2 linked regions of the Thalassobaculum sp. OXR-137 genome follow. The protein of the gene in region 1 interacts with the protein of each later gene in a pairwise test. Links are inferred from orthologs where the notes say so. Each region holds a gene or a part of one and is shown on either strand. Other genes may lie near its edges.

The links.
Region 2: the proteins of uvrA (region 1) and uvrB interact in binary tests that used the Escherichia coli proteins (3 or more experiments, as listed by UniProt). The link is inferred for Thalassobaculum sp. OXR-137 from one-to-one orthologs.

What each region holds. Positions count from the first base shown.
Region 1 is NZ_CP139715.1:3,745,751-3,755,674, reverse strand. The notes cover bases 4,380-7,814. They hold uvrA (excinuclease ABC subunit UvrA), read left to right. Parts: upstream 4,380-4,725; coding sequence 4,726-7,614; downstream 7,615-7,814. In the rest of the region: gyrA (DNA gyrase subunit A), read right to left, coding at 1-930; T8K17_RS17360 (sensor histidine kinase), read right to left, coding at 1,161-2,840; T8K17_RS17355 (class I SAM-dependent methyltransferase), read right to left, coding at 2,961-3,803; ssb (single-stranded DNA-binding protein), read right to left, coding at 3,827-4,375; T8K17_RS17340 (hypothetical protein), read right to left, coding at 7,818-8,159; T8K17_RS17335 (hypothetical protein), read right to left, coding at 8,358-9,623; methylenetetrahydrofolate--tRNA-(uracil(54)-C(5))-methyltransferase (FADH(2)-oxidizing) TrmFO, read left to right, coding at 9,797-9,924. UniProt on the Escherichia coli protein: The UvrABC repair system catalyzes the recognition and processing of DNA lesions. UvrA is an ATPase and a DNA-binding protein. A damage recognition complex composed of 2 UvrA and 2 UvrB subunits scans DNA for abnormalities.
Region 2 is NZ_CP139715.1:2,365,998-2,375,474, reverse strand. Bases 2,620-5,607 are described here. They hold uvrB (excinuclease ABC subunit UvrB), read left to right. Parts: upstream 2,620-2,988; coding sequence 2,989-5,226; downstream 5,227-5,607. Other genes in these bases: T8K17_RS11080 (YeiH family protein), read right to left, coding at 5,242-5,607; T8K17_RS11090 (ATP-binding protein), read left to right, coding at 2,620-2,936. Also shown: T8K17_RS11100 (alanine--glyoxylate aminotransferase family protein), read right to left, coding at 1-475; T8K17_RS11095 (SDR family NAD(P)-dependent oxidoreductase), read left to right, coding at 639-1,391; more of T8K17_RS11090, read left to right, coding at 1,518-2,619; more of T8K17_RS11080, read right to left, coding at 5,608-6,252; T8K17_RS11075 (LysR substrate-binding domain-containing protein), read left to right, coding at 6,346-7,227; T8K17_RS11070 (AsmA family protein), read right to left, coding at 7,243-9,150; T8K17_RS11065 (YdcH family protein), read right to left, coding at 9,223-9,465. UniProt on the Escherichia coli protein: The UvrABC repair system catalyzes the recognition and processing of DNA lesions. A damage recognition complex composed of 2 UvrA and 2 UvrB subunits scans DNA for abnormalities.

The sequences.
Region 1 (9,924 bases):
CTTCAGCTCGACGACGACGCGCACGCCGTCGCGGTCGCTCTCGTCGCGCAGGTCGGCGATCCCCTCGACCACCTTCTCGCGCACGATCTCGCCGATGCGCTCGATCATGCGGGCCTTGTTGACCTGATACGGGATCTCGGAGACGACGATCGCCATCCGGTCCTTGCGAATCTCCTCGATCACCGCGCGGCCGCGCATCACCACCGAGCCGCGGCCGGTGTGGTAGGCGTCGCGGATGCCGGCGCGGCCGAGGATCAGGCCGCCGGTCGGGAAATCCGGACCCGGGACGAAGCGCATCAGCTCGTCCACGGTGATGCCTGGATTGTCGACCATCGCCAGACAGGCGTCGATCACCTCGCCCAGGTTATGCGGCGGGATGTTGGTCGCCATGCCGACGGCGATACCGCCGGCCCCGTTCACCAGCAGGTTCGGGAACTCCGCCGGCAGGACCGCAGGCTCTTCCGTCGTCTCGTCGTAGTTCGGGACGAAGTTGACGGTTTCCTTGTCGATGTCGCGCAGCAGGCCCTCGGCCGCCTTGGCGAGGCGGGCCTCGGTGTAGCGCATGGCCGCCGCCGGATCGCCGTCCATGGAGCCGAAGTTACCCTGGCCGTCGACCAGGGGCAGGCGCATGGAGAATTCCTGCGCCATGCGGACCATGGCGTCGTAGATCGCGCTGTCGCCGTGCGGGTGATACTGGCCCATGACCGCGCCGACGATGTTGGCCGACTTGCGGTACGGACGGCTCCAGTCGTAGCCGCCCACCTTCATGGCGTAGAGGATGCGACGGTGCACCGGCTTCAGGCCATCGCGGACGTCGGGCAGCGCCCGGGCCACGATTACGCTCATGGCGTAATCGAGGTACGAGCGGCGCATTTCGTCTTCGATGGAGACAGGCGCGATGTCGTGCGGACCGGGCGTTGAGTCAGACAACCGAGGGGTTCCGATCGTAGGTTTCGACAGGGATCATGCCGGCGATGAACAGGTAGCGATCGAGATGCCAACTGATTCGTTAAATCTTAGCAAAATCGCCCATTTCCGGCAATGTTGCGGCGCCGAAATATCACGGTTCGGGCGCGCCGGATCAAGTTCCGAGTGCGCCCGGCGCCGCCGCCGCCTCGGCTCGCCCGCTCATCGCCCCCTAAGTCCCCGCAGTCAGGCGGTTATGCGGGTTCCATGCTCGCCCGGCCGGCCTCCGAGCGGACGGCCCTGTTCGGAAGCACGAAGGTGACCAGGGTGCCCTTGCCGGGGGTCGATTCGATCTCCACGGTGCCGCCATGCAGATCGATCAGGCGTTTGACGATGCTCAGGCCGAGGCCGGCGCCCTCGGAGGTCGCGGCCCCGCCGGCCGACCCGCGGGTGAACAGCTCGAAGGCCGATGCGGTATCGCTGGACGTCATGCCGCGGCCGGTGTCTCGTATCGCCACCGCCACACCGTCCGCCACCCGCGATACCTCGATCGAGATCGAGCCGCCCCTCGGGGTGTACTTGGCGGCGTTGCCAACCAGATTGAGCAGGATCTGCTCCAGCGCGTTCGGGTCGGCCCAGACGCTCAGCCCGCTGCGCGGTGCAGAGACCGAGAAGGATTTGGCGTCCAGATCCCCCTTCAGCAGCACCAGACAGGTCTCGACCGCCTCGTCCATCGAGACCATTTTGCCCTGGAATTCGTAGCGGCCGGAATCCAGACGCGCCACGTCCAGGATGCTGTCGATCAACGACCGCAGGTGATCGCCCCCGGTGTGGATTTGACGGGCGTAATCGCGATAGCGCTCGGCCGCTGCCGCGTCGGAGCCAAAAGTCTGCAGGGCGATCACCTCGGAAAAGCCGAGGATGGCATTCAGCGGGGTGCGCAGGTCGTGGCTCATCTGCGCCAGGAACTCGGTCTTCGCCCTGTTGGCCCGGTCGGCGTCGTCCCGGGCCATGCGCAAGGCCTCTGTCCGGTCTTCCAGCGCGTGGTGGGCTTCCATGAACTGGGCGAAGACGGAGCGCATGCGAAACACGATCCAGCCCAGCGACGCCATCGCCACGAACAGGATCGCCGCCATGGGCATGATGAGTTCGTGCAGGAACTTGGTGCCCGGCTTCGGGCTCCGCCAGGTGAGCCGGGCCACGGTGCTGCCGTCGAGACCGGTAAGATCGAGGACGTCGGCCACCGAACCGGCCTCGGTCAGCAGGCGGAGGCCGTCGATCCTGTAATCGGCGGCGAATGCGGCGAGCAGATCGTCATTGATCTCCCGCAGGTAGATCAGGACCGCGGGCCCACCCTTGCGTACGGGAAGCTCGGCCCTGTCCTCCCATTTCGCGACGGCGGCGGCGGCCATGAAAATCTGGTCGCCGTACCGGACGTAGGTCTCCTGGGCCACCGGGCGCATATTTGGAGACCCGGGATCGCTTCTGGCGGCGCGGACCAGGGCGACGAGTTCGGCCGGCAGTTCCAGCAGACGGCCGTCGACCGTCAACTCCTCGGCGACGGAGACCACATACGGTTCGTTCGATCCGTCGACCACGAAGGTGATGTCCACGCCCAGATTCTGCTGTGCGTAGAGCCCGACATTGTCATTGATCCAGACCGCGTCCGGGGCGAGAACGACGTGCTCGACGAAGTCGTTCCAGTACGCGTAGTCCGACGTCCAGCCGCCAAGCTCGCGACGGTTCCCGTCGATGATGCTGCGCAGGGTATGCCGCGTGGCGTCCACCGCCTGCCTGTCCTGAGCATCCGCGGCCAGCCAAGCCATCGCGAAGACGGCGCCCACGAGCCCGGCGATAAGACCGATGACAGGGAGCAGCAACCCGAAGCGCGGTGCCACAGACGCCTGCCCGTCGGTCCTCGCTTTACGGTCCATGCTTTGTCCGTAGGTTCCGAAAATCAGGCCAGACTGCGCCCGTTCTCTTGGTGACCCAGCTTACCCAAGAGGCTTGCCCCGAAGCCTTTCAATATCGTTAACATTCCAAAACTATTGGAATCAATTCGAATAGAGGCCGTCCGGCTTCCGTGCGCTGAAGGACAGGCTGAGCGGAAGCAGCGGGTCGGTGCCCTCCGGCCAGGCATGAAGACCGTCGGCCCGCTCGACCAGGCTGGGCAGCAGCGCCCAGGTGATGGTCGGATGCTCGTGCAGGAACTCGAAAGCGAGTCCGGCCGCGGCTACTGATGTGACGAGTTCCGACACCGGATGGGCCCATTCGTAGGTCCGCGTGTTCACGGTCTTGTGAGCGCTCCCGTAATCGTCCGGGTCGTCCAGTTCGGTGGGCGCGGGGTCGTGAAAATACCGATACTTGGTCTTGAACCGCCCGGCCGCCGCCTCGCAGGCGCCCTGCCCCTCGTCCCAGACATAGGCCAGGGGGTGGCAATCGGCGAAATACAGGCGACCGCCGGGTTTCAGGAAATCGGCGGCGATCCGGGCCCAGCCCGCGAGGTCCGGCAGCCAGCAGATCGTCCCCCAGCTCACGAAGACCAGATCGAAACGCTCGGGGATCAACTCGGGCGCGGCGTAGAGGTCGCCCTCCACGAAGGTGGCGGAGAGGCCGGTCTCCTGCGCCAGGGCGCGGGCCGCGCGGATCGCCTCGCCGGAAAAATCGAGCCCCGTGACCGTCGCCCCGCGCTGCGCCAGGGTCAGGGTGTCTAGCCCGAAATGGCATTGAAGGTGCAGGACGCAGAGCCCGGCCACCGGGCCGAGCTCCTCCTCCACGATCGGGTCGAGCCGGCGGTTGCCCGCGCGCAGGGCATCCACCGAATAGAAGCCGGAGGTCAGATGGGGCTGAACCAGCTCGTCCCACTTGGCGCGATTCGCGTCGCGAAACCGGTCCATGCCCCCTCCACGTGCCGATCCGGTTAGAACGGGATCTCGTCGTCCAGGTCGCTCGGCCCACCCATGGGCGGCTGGCCACCGCCGCCGCCGGAGGAACCGCCGCCATAGCCGCCGCCCGAGGAGCTGCCGCCACCCGACGAGCCGCCGCCGTAGCCGCCACCCGAAGACCCGCCGCCGTAATCGTCGCCGCGGCTGTAGTCGCCGCCGCCGCCGCCTTCGCCCCGGCCGCCAAGCAGGGTCAGCTCGCCGCGATAGCGTTGCAGCACGACTTCGGTGGAATACTTCTCCTGCCCGCTCTGGTCGGTCCATTTACGGGTCTGGAGCTGGCCCTCGATATAGACCGAGCTGCCCTTGCGCAGATACTGCTCGGCGATCCGCGCCAGGTTCTCGTTGAAGATCACCACGCGATGCCACTCGGTGCGCTCCCGCTGCTCGCCGGAGGTCCGGTCGCGCCAGCGCTCCGAGGTCGCAATCGCGAGGTTCACGATTTTCAGGCCGTCCTGGGTCGATCGCACTTCCGGATCGCGGCCCAGATTGCCGACCAGAATCACCTTGTTGACGCTGCCCGCCATGTTTCTCGCTCTCTGTTTGTTCCGAACCTCGTCCCATGATGCGGTCCATGGAACGGTTTGGGCGACAATCCCACAGCCTGCCCCGATGCGCAAAGACTGCCGTGACCAAACTGCAAACGGCGAAGAACCGCGGGAAACTGCAAATCTAGTTTCGAACTCTCGACCCGCCGCTTATCGATCCGAATTCGTAACGATCCGAGTCGCACTATCCGCTACCCCGGTCGGCGAAAGTTACCCACAGCCTTGTTACCGCGCCCCAAGGCTATACTTAGAGTGCATATTCGGACAGGTGGTCATACCGGGCCTCTGTGTACTATATTTGTTCTCCTTCCGCGACTCTCGAGGACCCGATGGCGCCCGACCCGTCTTTGCCGAAGCCGGCCACCCCTGAGCTGCGGGCGATCCGCATACGCGGTGCCCGCGAACACAACCTGCGCAACGTCGATGTCGACCTGCCGCGGGACAGCTTGGTGGTCCTGACCGGATTGAGCGGGTCCGGCAAATCCTCGCTCGCCTTCGACACGATCTATGCCGAGGGTCAGCGCCGCTACGTGGAGAGCCTGTCGGCCTATGCCCGTCAGTTCCTCGAACTGATGCAGAAGCCGGATGTGGACCTGATCGAGGGCCTGTCGCCGGCAATCTCTATCGAGCAGAAGACGACCTCGCGCAACCCGCGCTCCACGGTCGGTACGGTCACCGAGATCTACGACTATTTGCGGCTGCTGTTCGCCCGCATCGGTGTCCCCTACTCGCCCGCCACCGGCCTGCCGATCGAGAGCCAGACGGTCAGCCAGATGGTCGACCGGATCTGCGCTCTGCCCGAAGGCACACGGCTCTACCTGCTGGCCCCGACCGTGCGTGGCCGCAAGGGCGAGTACCGCAAGGAACTGGCCGAGCTGCGCCGGCGCGGTTTCCAGCGCGTGCGGGTCGACGGCGAGCTGTACGAGATCGAGGACGTGCCGGCGCTGGACAAGAAGCGCAAGCACGACATCGAGGTGGTGGTCGACCGGCTGGTGGTGCGCGAGGGCATCTCGACCCGGCTGGCGGATTCCATCGAGACCGCTCTGGAGCTGTCCGACGGCCTGCTCTTCGCCGACGACGCCGATAGCGGAGAGCGGCACACCTTCTCCGCCAAGTTCGCCTGTCCGGTCAGCGGCTTCACCATCGACGAGATCGAGCCGCGGCTGTTCTCGTTCAACAACCCGTTCGGCGCCTGCCCGACCTGCGACGGGCTCGGCAGCCAGATGTATTTCGACGAGCAGCTCGTGGTGCCGAACCCGAAGCTGAGCCTCAAGGCCGGGGCCATCGCCCCCTGGGCCGGTTCTTCTTCGAAATACTACGCCCAGTCGCTGAAGAGCCTGGCGGCGCATTTCGACATCTCCCAGGACACGCCGTTCGAGGATCTGCCGGAGGAGGCCCGCCAGGGCATTCTTTTCGGTACCGGAACGACCCCGGTGACCATGACCTTCGATGACGGGTTGCGCAGCTACAAGACCAACAAGCCGTTCGAGGGGGTGATCCCCAACATGGACCGGCGCTGGAAGGAGACCGACAGCTCCTGGGTGCGCGAGGAGCTGGGCCGCTACCAGTCCGTCGCGCCCTGCGAGGCCTGCGGCGGCCAACGCCTGAAGCCGGAGGCCCTGGCGGTGAAGATCGCCGGGCTGAACATCTCCGAGGTGACCGAGTTCTCCATCGGCACGGCCGTGACCTGGTTCACCGACCTGTCCGGCAGCCTGACGACGAAACAGGGCGAGATTGCCGAACGGATCCTGAAGGAGATCAACGAGCGGCTGGGGTTCCTGAACAATGTGGGCCTGGAATACCTTACGCTCTCGCGTTCCTCGGGCACCCTGTCCGGCGGCGAGAGCCAGCGCATCCGGCTGGCCTCGCAGATCGGCTCGGGCCTGACCGGCGTGCTCTACGTGCTGGACGAGCCGTCCATCGGCCTGCACCAGCGCGATAACGACCGGCTGCTCGCCACCCTGAAGCGGCTGCGCGACCTCGGGAATACGGTGATCGTGGTCGAGCATGACGAGGACGCGATCCGCGAGGCCGACTACGTGGTCGATATGGGCCCGGGCGCCGGGGTCCATGGCGGCACCGTCGTCGCCGCCGGCACCCCGGCCGAGGTCATGGCCAATCCGGCCAGCCTGACCGGCAAGTATCTGGCCGGCTTCGAGCAGATCGAGATCCCGGCGACCCGCCGAAAGGCGAAGAAGGGCAAGCAGATCGCCCTGACCGGGGCCACCGGCAACAACCTGAAGAACGTCACCCTGAAGATCCCGCTGGGTACCTTCACTTGCATCTCCGGTGTGTCCGGCGGCGGCAAGTCGACCCTGGTGATCGAGACGCTTTGGAAGGCGCTGGCCCGACGGCTGCACAACGCCCGCGAACACGCCGCCCCGTTCGAGCATCTGGCCGGGCTGGAGAATGTCGACAAGGTGGTCGATATCGACCAGTCGCCGATCGGCCGCACGCCGCGCTCGAACCCGGCCACCTATTCCGGCGCCTTCACCCCGATCCGCGACTGGTTCGCCGGCCTGCCCGAAGCCAAGGCCCGCGGCTACGCGCCGGGCCGCTTCTCCTTCAACGTGAAGGGCGGGCGCTGCGAGGCCTGCCAGGGCGACGGCGTCATCAAGATCGAGATGCACTTCCTGCCGGATGTGTACGTGACCTGCGACGTCTGTAAGGGCAAGCGCTACAATCGTGAGACGCTGGAAATTACTTTCCGGGACAAGTCGATATCGGACGTTCTTGACATGACGGTGGAGGAAGGCGCGGTCTTCTTCAAGGCGGTGCCCTCGATCCGCGACAAGCTGGAAACCCTGGAGCGGGTCGGCCTCGGCTACGTGAAGATCGGCCAGCAGGCGACCACCCTGTCCGGCGGCGAGGCGCAGCGGGTGAAGCTCGCCAAGGAACTGTCGCGCCGGGCGACCGGGCGGACCGTCTACATCCTGGACGAGCCGACCACGGGGCTGCATTTCGAGGATGTGCGGAAGCTGCTGGAAGTGCTGCAGGCGCTGGTCGATCAGGGCAACACGGTCATCGTGATCGAGCACAACCTGGAGGTCATCAAGACCGCCGACCACGTGGTCGATCTCGGCCCCGAAGGCGGCGACGGCGGCGGCCGTATCGTCGCCCAGGGCACGCCGGAAGACGTCGCGGCGACGGAAGGCAGCTACACCGGCTCCTACCTGAAACGCTACCTGCGCCCCACTCCGGCGAAGAAATCGGCGTAGGGGCACCTCTCTCACGGCCCCCACTCCCCGGCCCTGTGCCGTGGCCTGCGACGGGGCCTACGGCGGGACGGTACGGGCACTCTGTGCAGAATGCGCGGACGGACGGGACGGCAGAACCGTGGGCCCAGGCACAAGGCCGGGGAGTGCGTCATCCTGGCGCTCGCGGATTTGCCACGACAGCTAAGGCGCTGTCTGCGGGCCCCTCATCGCAGCGGTACCACGGTCTTCTCGGTCTGGTCCGCATTCCAGTAGGCGACCTGGCGCGCCTCGAAATCCCAGTCGCCGATGGCGACCAGATAGGCGCCGCCCACCTCCCACCGGATGTCGTAGATCATCGACACCATGGGCACCGGCATTCGACCGTAATCCGTGCCGTCCGTTCCCTCGATCCGAATGTGGCCGGCCTTGTCCCCCGACTGGCCGGGGAACCGGGGCACCATGGCGTCGAGGACGCGGTAGGTGGCGATGGCGGTATATCGGCCGTCCGGCGATGGCTCGCGCCGGTACTCGCCCTCCTGAAAGGCCAGGAAAATCACCCCGCCCATGGGCAAGGCAATAAACGCCACCGCCACAACGAGCAGCCGGCGTTTCCAACCCCATCGTGTTCCGCCCTGGCCCATGAGTCCCTGTTGCCGCTTCGCCTGTGCGCAGTATCGCATGGCCTCGCAGAACGACGACAAGCGCGGGGCAGGTTTAGGCGCCGAGAGGAAGGCACGCTCGCTCCCGCAGAAGCCGACAGTCGGTCAGATGTTGAACACCTTGCCGTGGATCGGCATGGAGGGGGCCACGCCCAGGCCCTGGACGTAGTCGAACTGGGCGCGGCGGGCGGCGGTGGCCGCGTCGAAGGTCTGGGCGCCGTAGAAATAGCGCCGCATCTTGCCCGCCTTGTTGCCGGTACTGAATGCCCTGAGGGCTTTGCTGCCCTCCACCGTGGGACTGCCGAGTTCCGCGCCGTTCACGGCGACCGCCACCAGCCCGACCCCGCCGAGCTTGTCCGCGCGCCGGAATGACAGGCTGAAATCCCCCACGAATCCAGAGAAGTACGGCGACAGGTATGTGAAGATCGTGTGCAGACGTCCCTGAGGCACATCGTCCGGCAGGTCGCGGACCATCAGCATCGCCCGCTGCTCGGCGATGCGGGGCAACAGTTTGCAGACGTCCAGATAGGCCTGCCGGAAGCCCTTGGCGGCCACCGTCTCGAAATGCACGGGGATGATGAGGAGCGCCCGCATCCGGCGCTCGGCCGCCTCGGTCAGCGCGCGGCCGGCATGGCTCAGCACCAGCCGGTCCATCGCGGCCTCCACCGCCCCCGTCCCCGACGAGCCACCGCTGCCGCGGCCGAGATCGACGTCGTCCGGCACATGCAGGTCGGCGTGGTAGCAGGAGACGAGACGCTTGCGCACATTGGCGACCGGCCAGAACCGCATCACCATGCGGTCCTTGGCCGCCTCGACCATGGCCTCTTCCGCCCGCTCCGCGTCGCGCTGGGCCTCCTCAACCGATTTCTCCAGCGCCGCCGGGCTCTTCAGCGCCTCGGTGTCCTTGCGCGGCACCTCGAAAACGACGGGTCGGACGGACACCGCCTCCATCCCCGCCCCGGCGCCGCTGAGCTTGCCGTTGACCTCCACCGCGATCCGGCGGGCGGTGGCATCGGCCTCGGCCCGCGTCGCCTTGCCGAACAGCACGACGAACTTCTCGTCGTTCATCAGCAGGAACACGTCCGACGACGTGATGTGCCGCTTGATGACGCCCTCGGTCACCAGATGCACCTTGTCCTTGATGCCTTCCCAGCGGTCGCCGAACCGCTCCTTCAACGCCTCGAATCCGAGCATCTGGACGTTGCCGGCGATCAGGGCATCGGCCGCGACCCGGTTCTCCCGCACGAAGGACAGGACTTTGGAGGTGAAATCGGCGGCATCTCTCGGGTCGAGCTTCTGCCGGTCGAAGGATTGCAGAAACCCGCTTTTCTTCGTTTCGCGAGGGATACCGCTCTCGTAGGTCTCAGACATACCTTCTCCGGTGGGGAGACCGGCCGGTTTCCGGCCGGAAGAGTGACGGTCCGGTCGATACACTACCGCAAGTTTCCATCCTATTTTAGGCGAAACCGCGATATCTCATGGGAGGCCTGCCCTTGCGCGGCCGCCGGGCGGAGGTTATCTCCCGCACAGACTGCGAGGAAATGATGTCTATTCCCTTAACGCCCACCTCCGAGCGCCCTGCTTCCGCCGTTCCCGTTCATGTCATCGGCGGCGGACTCGCCGGCAGCGAAGCCGCCTGGCAGCTCGCCCGCGCCGGCGTGCCTGTCGTGTT
Region 2 (9,477 bases), 1.4 Mb from region 1 along the record:
GCGCGCCGGTGGAGCTCTCGCTGTGGACCGTGAACACCGCGTCGTAGCGCTTGTCCTTCAGCGCCTGGCGCACGCCGTCCAGATCGATCGGCGCGCCCCTGTCGGAAACCACCTCGTCCACCTCGGCCCCGATCGCCTCGGCGAGACGCCGGAACACCGGGCCCCATTGGCCGTTGGTGGTGATCAGGATCTTCGCGCCCGGACCGGCGACGTTGACCATGGCGGATTCCATGGCGCCGATGCCGGTGGAGGCGAACAGGAAGGGCGGCACGCCGCTGCGTCCGAGGATCGGTTGCAGCCGGCGCTGGATGGCCTGGAACCGGTCGAGGAACTCGGGACCGCGATGGGCGACCATCGGCCGGCCGGCGGCCTTGAGCACCCGTTCCGGCACGGCGGTCGGCCCCGGCAGGCGCAGTCGATAAGGCAGCGCCACCCCGGCAGGTGTGCCTTGGTCGGCAGAGCGGGTCTCGGTCATGATCGGATCTCGGAAAGCGGTGGGAACGCTATCGAAGCAGGGGCGGCGCGTTTCGGCAAGACCGGCTCTTTTCGGCTCCCGACCCCCGACGCGGTGCCGTCGGTGTCTTGGCGCTGCACCGCAGCACGCCTAAAGTCAGCGCTCATCAATTCAGGAGACGAAGATGGATCTCGGACTTTCGGGCAAGGGCGTGATCGTGACCGGCGGCACGCGGGGCATCGGCCTGGCCATCGCCAAGGCCTGCCTGGCGGAAGGGGCCAAGGTCTCGATCTGCGGCCGCACCCAGGAGTCGCTGGATGCCGCCCTGGCCGAGCTCGGCGGCGATGCGCCGGCGGAGAACGTCCACGGCGCGATCTGCGATGTCGGGGACGCCGAGGCGCTGGCCGCCTATGTGCAGACCGCGACCGACGCCCTGGGCGGTCTGTTCGCGCTGGTCAACAACCCGTCCGGCTTCGGCGCCACCGACGACGAGGAGGGCTGGAAGAAGGGCATCGACGTCGATCTGATGGGGGTGGTGCGCGCCACCTGGGCCGCGGCCCCGCATCTGGAGAAGACCGGCGGCAGCGTGCTGAACATCTCGTCCATTTCCGGCATCGGTCCCAGCGGCTCCATCCCCTACGGGGCGGTGAAGGCGGCGGTGATCCAGCTCACCCAGTCCCATGCGGTCCGCTACGCGCCGCAGCGCATCCGGGTGAACTGCATCGCGCCGGGCTCCATCGAGTTTCCCGGCGGAAGCTGGGAATGGCGCCGTTACAACGATCCGGACAAGTACTTCGCCACCCGCGACAAGATCCCATTCGGCCGGATGGGCACCCCGGAGGAGATCGCGCGTGTCGCGGCCTTCCTGGTCTCCGACGCGGCCAACTGGGTGACCGGGCAGACGATCGCGGTGGACGGCGGCCAGAACTACGGCTGATCGGCTGGGCCGCCAGGGACCGGACTCCGGGCCGGCGATCGGCCGCACCCGTCGGGGGCGCGACACCGGTGCAGACCTGCTATTGTCGTGCCGAGTGACAACGCCCAGGCCCGGAGCATCTGTCCCATGGCGGAGATCACCCGAGACGGTCCTTCCCTCGCCGGCGCGCGTACCGACGAAGCGTCGCTCAGCCGGCCGCGCGTGGCGGATATGCCGGGCCCGGCGAAGAAGCGGCTGAAGCGGTACCTGCCCAAGACCCTGTTCGGCCGCGCCCTGCTGATCATCGTCACGCCCGTCGTGCTGATGCAGCTGATCTCGGCCTACGTCTTCTACGAACGGCACTGGGAGATCATGACCCGGCGCCTGGTGCACAGCCTGGCGGGCGACATCGCCTTCCTGATCGAGGAGCTCCGCCCGCCGGTCAGCCAGGACTGGGTGGCCGAGCTGTCCGAGCGGGCGAGCCGGCATTTCGACATCGAGCTGCGCTGGCAGCCCGAGGGCATCCTGCCGAACCAGCCGATCTATTCGGTCTTCGACCAGACGCAGGAGGCGATGAAGGACGCGATGGAGACCAAGGTCCATCGCCCCTACATCATGAACACCGAAACCATCGACCGCCGGATCGAGATCCTGGTGCAGCTTCCCTCCGGCGTGCTGCAGGTCCTCGCCCACAAGAAGCGGCTCTTCACCTCGACCACCTACGTCTTCCTGCTCTGGATGTTCGGCTCGTCGCTGGTGCTGTTCGCCATCGCCATTGTGTTCATGCGCAACCAGATCCGGCCGATCCGCCGGCTCGCCATCGCCGCACGCGCTTTCGGCCTCGGCCGCGAGGTGACCGGGTTCAAACCGGAAGGCGCGACGGAGGTACGCCAGGCCTCGGCCGCCTTCCTGCAGATGCGCGACCGCATCAACCGCCAGCTTTCCCAGCGCACCGAGATGCTCGCCGGAGTCAGCCACGACCTGCGCACGCCGCTGACCCGGATGAAGCTCGAACTGGCCATGCTCGGCGATAACGACGACACCGCCGAACTCAAGGCCGACGTGAACGAGATGGAGCGCATGGTGGAGGGCTACCTCGCCTTCGCCCGGGGCGAAGGGGCCGAGGTGCCGGTGGAGATCGACATCGGCACCCTGGTGAACGACCTCATCGCCAACGAACGCCGCGGCGGCACCCGCATCGTCTACGAGCAGCCCGACGACGGCCAGGCGGTGCTGCCGGCCCGCCCCGACGCCCTGCGCCGGGCGGTGGCGAATCTGGTCCAGAACGCGGCGCGATATGGAACCCGCGTGAACGTGGCGGTGGTGCGGACCGGCGATATGATCGAGATCACTGTCGACGACGACGGCACCGGCATCCCGGAGGACCGCCGGGAGGAAGCGTTCCAGCCGTTCAAGCGTCTGGAGCCCTCGCGCAATCTGGAGACCGGCGGCACCGGCCTCGGCCTCACCATCAGCCGCGACATCGTGCGCAGCCACGGCGGCGACCTGACCCTGGAGGACTCGCCGCTCGGCGGCCTGCGGGCGGTAATTCGGCTGCCGATTTAGGGCACACCTCAAAGCTGTTCCCTTTTCGTACCCCCGACCTTATGTTCTCAGCATGAGCACAGACCTCATCGAAGCCCAGCTTGAGCATCTCCGCGGCCTGCGGCAGGAGGTGAACGCCACCAACCGGGCGATCACCGCCGAGATCAAGGCCGACGTCGCCGCCCAGGATGCGAGCGTCCCGTTCCAGGTCGTGTCCGAGTTCCAGCCGGCCGGCGACCAGCCCCAGGCGATTCAGGAACTGATCAAGGGGATCCACGCGAACGAACTGGATCAGGTGCTGCTCGGCGTGACCGGGTCGGGCAAGACCTTCACCATGGCCCACGTCATCCAGGAGGTGAAGCGGCCCGCCCTGATCCTGGCGCCGAACAAGACGCTCGCCGCCCAGCTCTATGGCGAGATGAAGAGCTTCTTCCCGCATAATGCGGTGGAGTATTTCGTCTCGTATTACGACTACTACCAGCCGGAAGCCTATGTGCCGCGCACCGACACCTTCGTGGAGAAGGAATCCTCGGTGAACGAGCAGATCGACCGGATGCGCCACTCCGCCACCCGCGCCCTGCTGGAACGCGAGGACGTCATCATCGTCGCCTCGGTGTCCTGCATCTACGGTATCGGCGCGGTCGAGACCTACGGCAACATGATCCTGAAGCTGAAGGTCGGCGAGCGGGTCGACCGGACGGCGACCATGCGCCGGCTGGTGGAGCTGCAGTACAAGCGCAACGACGCCAGCTTCCACCGCGGCACCTTCCGGGTGCGCGGCGACAGCCTGGAGATCTTTCCGGCCCACTTGGAGGACCGCGCCTGGCGCCTGTCCCTGTTCGGCGACGAGCTGGAGGCGATCCAGGAATTCGACCCGCTGACCGGCGAGAAGACCTCCAGCCTCGACCAGATCCGGGTCTTCGCCAACTCGCACTATGTCACCCCGAAGCCGACGTTGCAGCAGGCGGTCCGCCTCATCAAGGAAGAGCTGAAGGTCCGGCTGAACGAACTGAACCTCGCCGGCAAGCTGCTGGAGGCGCAGCGGCTGGAGCAGCGCACCACCTTCGACATGGAGATGATCGAGGCGACCGGATCCTGCGCCGGGATCGAGAACTACTCGCGCTATCTCTCGGGCCGCAATCCGGGCGAACCGCCGCCGACCCTGTTCGAATACCTGCCGGAGAACGCCCTGCTGATCGTCGACGAGAGCCATGTGACGGTTCCGCAGATCGGCGGCATGTTCAAGGGCGACTACGCCCGCAAGTACACCCTGTCGGAATACGGCTTCCGCCTGCCGTCCTGCATGGACAACCGCCCGCTCAAGTTCGAGGAGTGGGAGGACATGCGGCCGCAGACGGTGTTCGTCTCGGCCACCCCCGGCCCCTGGGAGCTGGAGCGGACCGGCGGCGTGTTCACCGAGCAGCTCGTCCGGCCGACCGGCCTGATCGACCCGGTCTGCGAGATCCGGCCGACCAAGAGCCAGGTGGACGACTGCATCGCCGAATGCCAGGACGCCGCCGCCCGCGGCCACCGGGTGCTGATCACCGTCCTCACCAAGAAGATGGCCGAGGCGCTGACCGAGTACATGAACGAGGCCGGAATCAAGGTCCGCTACATCCACTCCGACGTGGACACGCTGGAGCGCATCGAGATCATCCGCGACCTGCGGCTCGGCGTGTTTGACGTGCTGATCGGCATCAACCTGCTACGCGAGGGCCTGGACATTCCCGAATGCGCCCTGGTCTGCATCCTCGACGCCGACAAGGAAGGCTATCTGCGCTCCAAGACCTCGCTGGTGCAGACCATCGGCCGCGCGGCGCGAAACGTCGAGGGCCGGGTGCTGCTCTATGCCGACCGGATCACCGACAGCCTGGAATACGCGCTGGGCGAGACCGAGCGCCGCCGCCAGCGCCAGATGGAATACAACACCGCCCACGGCATCACGCCGGAGAGCGTGAAGAAGAACATCGGCGACATCCTGCAGAGCGTCTACGAGCGCGGCGACCACGTCTCGGTGGATACCGGAAGCGGCGAGGGCGAACTGGTCGACAAGCCGATCCGCCAGATCATCGAGGAGCTGGAAGTCCGGATGAAGGCGGCCGCCGCCGATCTGGAATTCGAGGAGGCGGCCCGCATCCGCGACGAGCTGAAGCGCCTGGAAGCGGCCGAACTGGGCGTCACCACCGACGGCAAGCCGCTGCCGAGAGGCGGCGTGGTGCGCCTGAAGGTCGCCATCCAACCGCCCAGCGGCCGCCCACCCGAGAAGGGCAGCGGCAGCAAGGGCAAGGCCCGGAAGCGGCGCGGCCGCTGAAGCCCGGTCGCTGTTTCAGAGCAGCGGCAGAAGTCTGGTGGACAGGATCGCCAGCGTGACCAGCAGCAGGATCGACAGCACCCCGGCCGCCAGCACCCGCCCGCCCGAGGCCAGCACCGAGCGGAGGTTCACCGACAGGCCGAGTGCGGCCATCGCCACCAGCGTCAGGTTGGCCGAGGCGGCCTGCATCGGACCGGCCGCCGCATCGGGCAGCAGGCCGAAGGACCGGCACAGCATCAGGGCGATGAAGCCGAGGATGAACCACGGCACGAGAACCGACAGGGGCAGCCGTCCCCCGCCCCGCCGGCCGTAGCGCAGCCCGGCGGCCAGCACGACCGGCCCCAGCATCAGCACCCGCACCAGCTTCACCAGCGTGCCGATCTGTGCGCTCACCGCGCTGACGGGCGCGGTCGCCGCCAGGACCTGCGGCACCGCATAGACACTGAGCCCCGCAACCACGCCGTAGTGCCAGTCGTCCAGCCCCAGGGCCAGCGCAGCAAGCGGCAGCAGCAGGACCACCGCGATGCCAAGCACGGCGGTGAAGCCGATCGAGGCGGCCACATCCTCCGAGCGGGCGTCGATCGCCGGCGCCGCCGCCATAATGGCGGAGTTGCCGCAGATCGAATTCCCGCACGACACCAGGGTCGCCAGCTTGTCGTCCAGGCCGAGCGACCGGCCGATCAGGTAGCTCGCGACCAGCGTCACCGTCACCACCGCCACGGTGGTGGCGATCAGCGGCAGACCGGAGGAGGCGATGGCGGCGGCACTGATCGTCCCGCCCAGCAGGACGATGGCGACCTCCAGGACGATCTTGGCGGAGAATGACACCCCCGGCCGGAACCTGTCGGGCAGGCCGAAGAACGTGTGAACCAGCGTCCCGGCCAGGATGGCGACGACGAGTCCGTCCAGATAGACGTGGCCGAAGATCTGGTGCTCGGCCTGCTCGAACCCGTATGCCAGAAACCCGATGGCCCCCGAGAGCATGAGCCCGGGAAGAATCTCCGCCATGAATCGGGGTGTGCGCATTCCATCCTCCTGATTGGGAGGTGGAAACTAGGCATTCCTCTAATCCATAAACATCGAATAATATAAGATGTTTCATTCAATTGGATCGAACGATTGACCCTCGAACAGCTCGCCATCTTCATCGCCGTCGCCGAGCGCGAACATTTGAGCCGGGGCGCGGAATCCCTCGGCCTGACCCCCTCGGCCGCCAGTGCGGCGATCAAGACGCTGGAGACCACCTACGATGTCCACCTGTTCGACCGGGTGGGCCGCCGCATCGAGCTGACGCGCGCCGGACGGGTGTTTCTGGAGGAGGCCCGCCACACCCTCGCCGCCGTCAACGAGGCCAAGGGGCTGCTGAGCGAGTTGGGCGGATTACGGACCGGGCATCTGGACATCGAAGCGAGCCAGACCATCGCCAATTACTGGCTGCCGAACCGGCTGATGCGCTTCTGCGAGCGCCATCCCGGCATCACCCTGGGATTCCGGGACGGCAACACCGCCAATGTCGTGCAGGCGGTGATCTCTGGCCGGGCCGAGCTGGGATTCATCGAGGGAACGGTGGACGAGCCGGCGCTGGCGGCACAGCCGTTCCTGGCGGACGAGTTGGTCATCGTGATGGCGCAACGGGCCGCCGCGATCGCCGCGCGGACCACGCTGGAAACGCTCCATCACCTGACCTGGGTCATGCGCGAGCGGGGATCGGGCACGCGGGCGGAGTTCGAGGCGGCGCTGGACCGCCATGGCATCGACTGCGCCACCCTGCCGACCGCCGCCACCCTGCCGACCAACGAGGCGGTCCTGGGTGCGGTGCGCGGCAGCTCCTGTGCCGCGGCCCTGTCGAAGCTGGTGGTATCGCCGTTCATCGCCGCCGGCGAGCTGGTGGTTCTGGATATTCCCCTGGCGCCGCGGCAGTTCACCCTGCTCCGCCACAAGGAGCGGCGGCTGTCGGCGGCGGCGCTGGAATTCGAGCGGATCTGCCGGGAACCGGCCTGAACGGCCGGCGGGGCGTCAGTCGCCCTTCATCACCTGCTGGCGAAGCGCCCCGCAATCCACGTCCTCGGCCTCGCCCATCTCGAAGAACGGGATGTCCGGCTTGTCCGGCGAGATGCTGGTCTCGGGATCGCCCAGGGGGCCCCTCACCCGGACCGGGGCTTCCATGTCGATCAGGCTGAAATCCTTGGCGTCGGCGGTGATGAAGAGATCCACCGTCTGGTCCAGCAGATTGACCCCGCCGCGGGCATAGAGAACCGAGTCGGCAGTATCGACCACGACGCGGTCGAACTGGGCCACCCCGTCCTTCACCACCGCCCGGCCGGCGCCGCAGCGGATCGGCACGCGGGCGTCGTCGCCGATGAAGAGGATCAGTGATTCGACCAGATCGACGCCAGCCGCCTCGATCAGCAGGCCGCTGAAGGCGCCCTTGGAGATCTCGATCACCCCGTCGCCGTTGGCCGCGGCCATGATATCGGCCAGGGAGTTTCCCCTGCCCAGGATGTACAGGCTTCCGGACAGGGTCCCGCCCATGGTCTCGAAGTATTTGCTGTCCTTGAAGAACGCGGCGAGGGCCAGGTCGTCGAACGTCACGTCCGCATCGGCCGAGGGGACCTCGTCCCGCGCGTTCAGGGCCAACTCGCCGGACACCACGCCATCTGCAACCCCCATCTTGAACGGCTTGGCAACGGCGCGGCCGTTCTCCAGCGTGACCGTGGCTTCCAGCGAGGTCACCGCCAGTTCGGTGCGCGACAGCACGTTCGGTGCCTTGAAGGTCACTTTCATGTCCATCAGCCGCAGCCGTCCGGCGGCGATGGGAATGTCGGGGAACAGCTTGCCCTGATCGACGAGCTGGCGGCCGATCCGTTCCTGCTCTTCCGACGCGGTCTCACCCTCGCCATAGGCGGGCGTGGCGCCCACCAGGGGCCCGAGATCGTCGAAATCGAGCTTCTGCGAGACCAGATCGGCGGTCAGCATCGGGCGCTCAGGGCCGTAGTCCAGGGTCGCGCTGCCGGCGATGTCGCTGTCGCCGATCCGGCCGTCCAGGCCCTCCACCGTCCAGACCTTGCCCTCCCGGGTCACGCGTCCGGTGAGCTTGTAGGGCGGGGTCGGCGGCGTGGGGACACCGAATAGCGGGAAAATATCGGCGAGGTTCGGACCGCTGAAATCGATCTCCACGTCCGCCCCCTCCAGGGCGATCGGGTCGGCGAAGGTACCTTTCAGGGTGAAATCGGTCTTACCGGCGGCGATCGTCAGGTCGACCGGGTACGGGTCGTCGCCGTCGCGCAGCTCCAGGATCGAGCCGCCGACGAAGTCGATGCTGAGCGGCTGGTCCTGCAGCGTCCCTTTCAAGCCGAGGGACAGCGGTTCGGGCGCGTCCATTTCTCCGCTGCCCGTCGAAACCGTGCCTTCAACGTCGATCCCGCGTTCCGGATCGCGATAGGCGAGCGTGCCCTCGCGGATCTCCAGGCGGCCGATCCGCGGCGCGTCGTCCCGGTCCTCCGGGGACACGCCCTCGACCGCGGCGGCGGAAGCCGGGTTTTCCCCGAAGCTCCAGTTCGCGTCACCCTCCGCGTTGCGTTCCAGATCGACCTTCAGCCCCTGCAGGATGAGGTAGTCCAGCTCGATATCGCCGCGGAGCAACGGCCAGGGGTGGATCTTGAAGGCCACCCGGTCGGCCGTCAGCAGGTGGTCGGCCCGCGCCCAGACGGCATTGGCAAGTTTGAGGCCGGTCACGTCCACCTCGGGCCGCCAGCCCCAGTCGACGCTCATGTCCTCGACGATGATGTCGCGGCCGACGCGTTCGCTGACCTGGCCGACCGCCCAATCCCGGCCGCTGCCGGTGGTCAGCCACCACATGCCGGCGACCACCGCGATCAGAGCGACGGCAACCAGGCCACCCAGTATGCCGAACAGGATGCGCATGCGCCCAAGGTATCCGTTTTGTGAGATCGCCTTGGGGAACGCATGGCGGGCCGGCGGGTTCCCGGGAGGGCTCTACCCGGCCTTGAGCATCGAGAAGATCTGATCCTTCAGCGCCAGACGCTTTTTCTTGCACTCCTCGGCATAGGCGTCGGAGGCCGGTTCCACCTCGGCCTCGATGCGGGCGACCTCCCGGTCGACCTCGTGATAGGCGTCGAACAGCTTCGCGAAGTGAGCGTTCTCCGTCTTCAGGACATGGATCTTGTCCTTCAGCTCCGGGAACTCGCTGCCGATGTCGTGGTGCAGGTCGGTGGTCATGGGGGTTTCCTC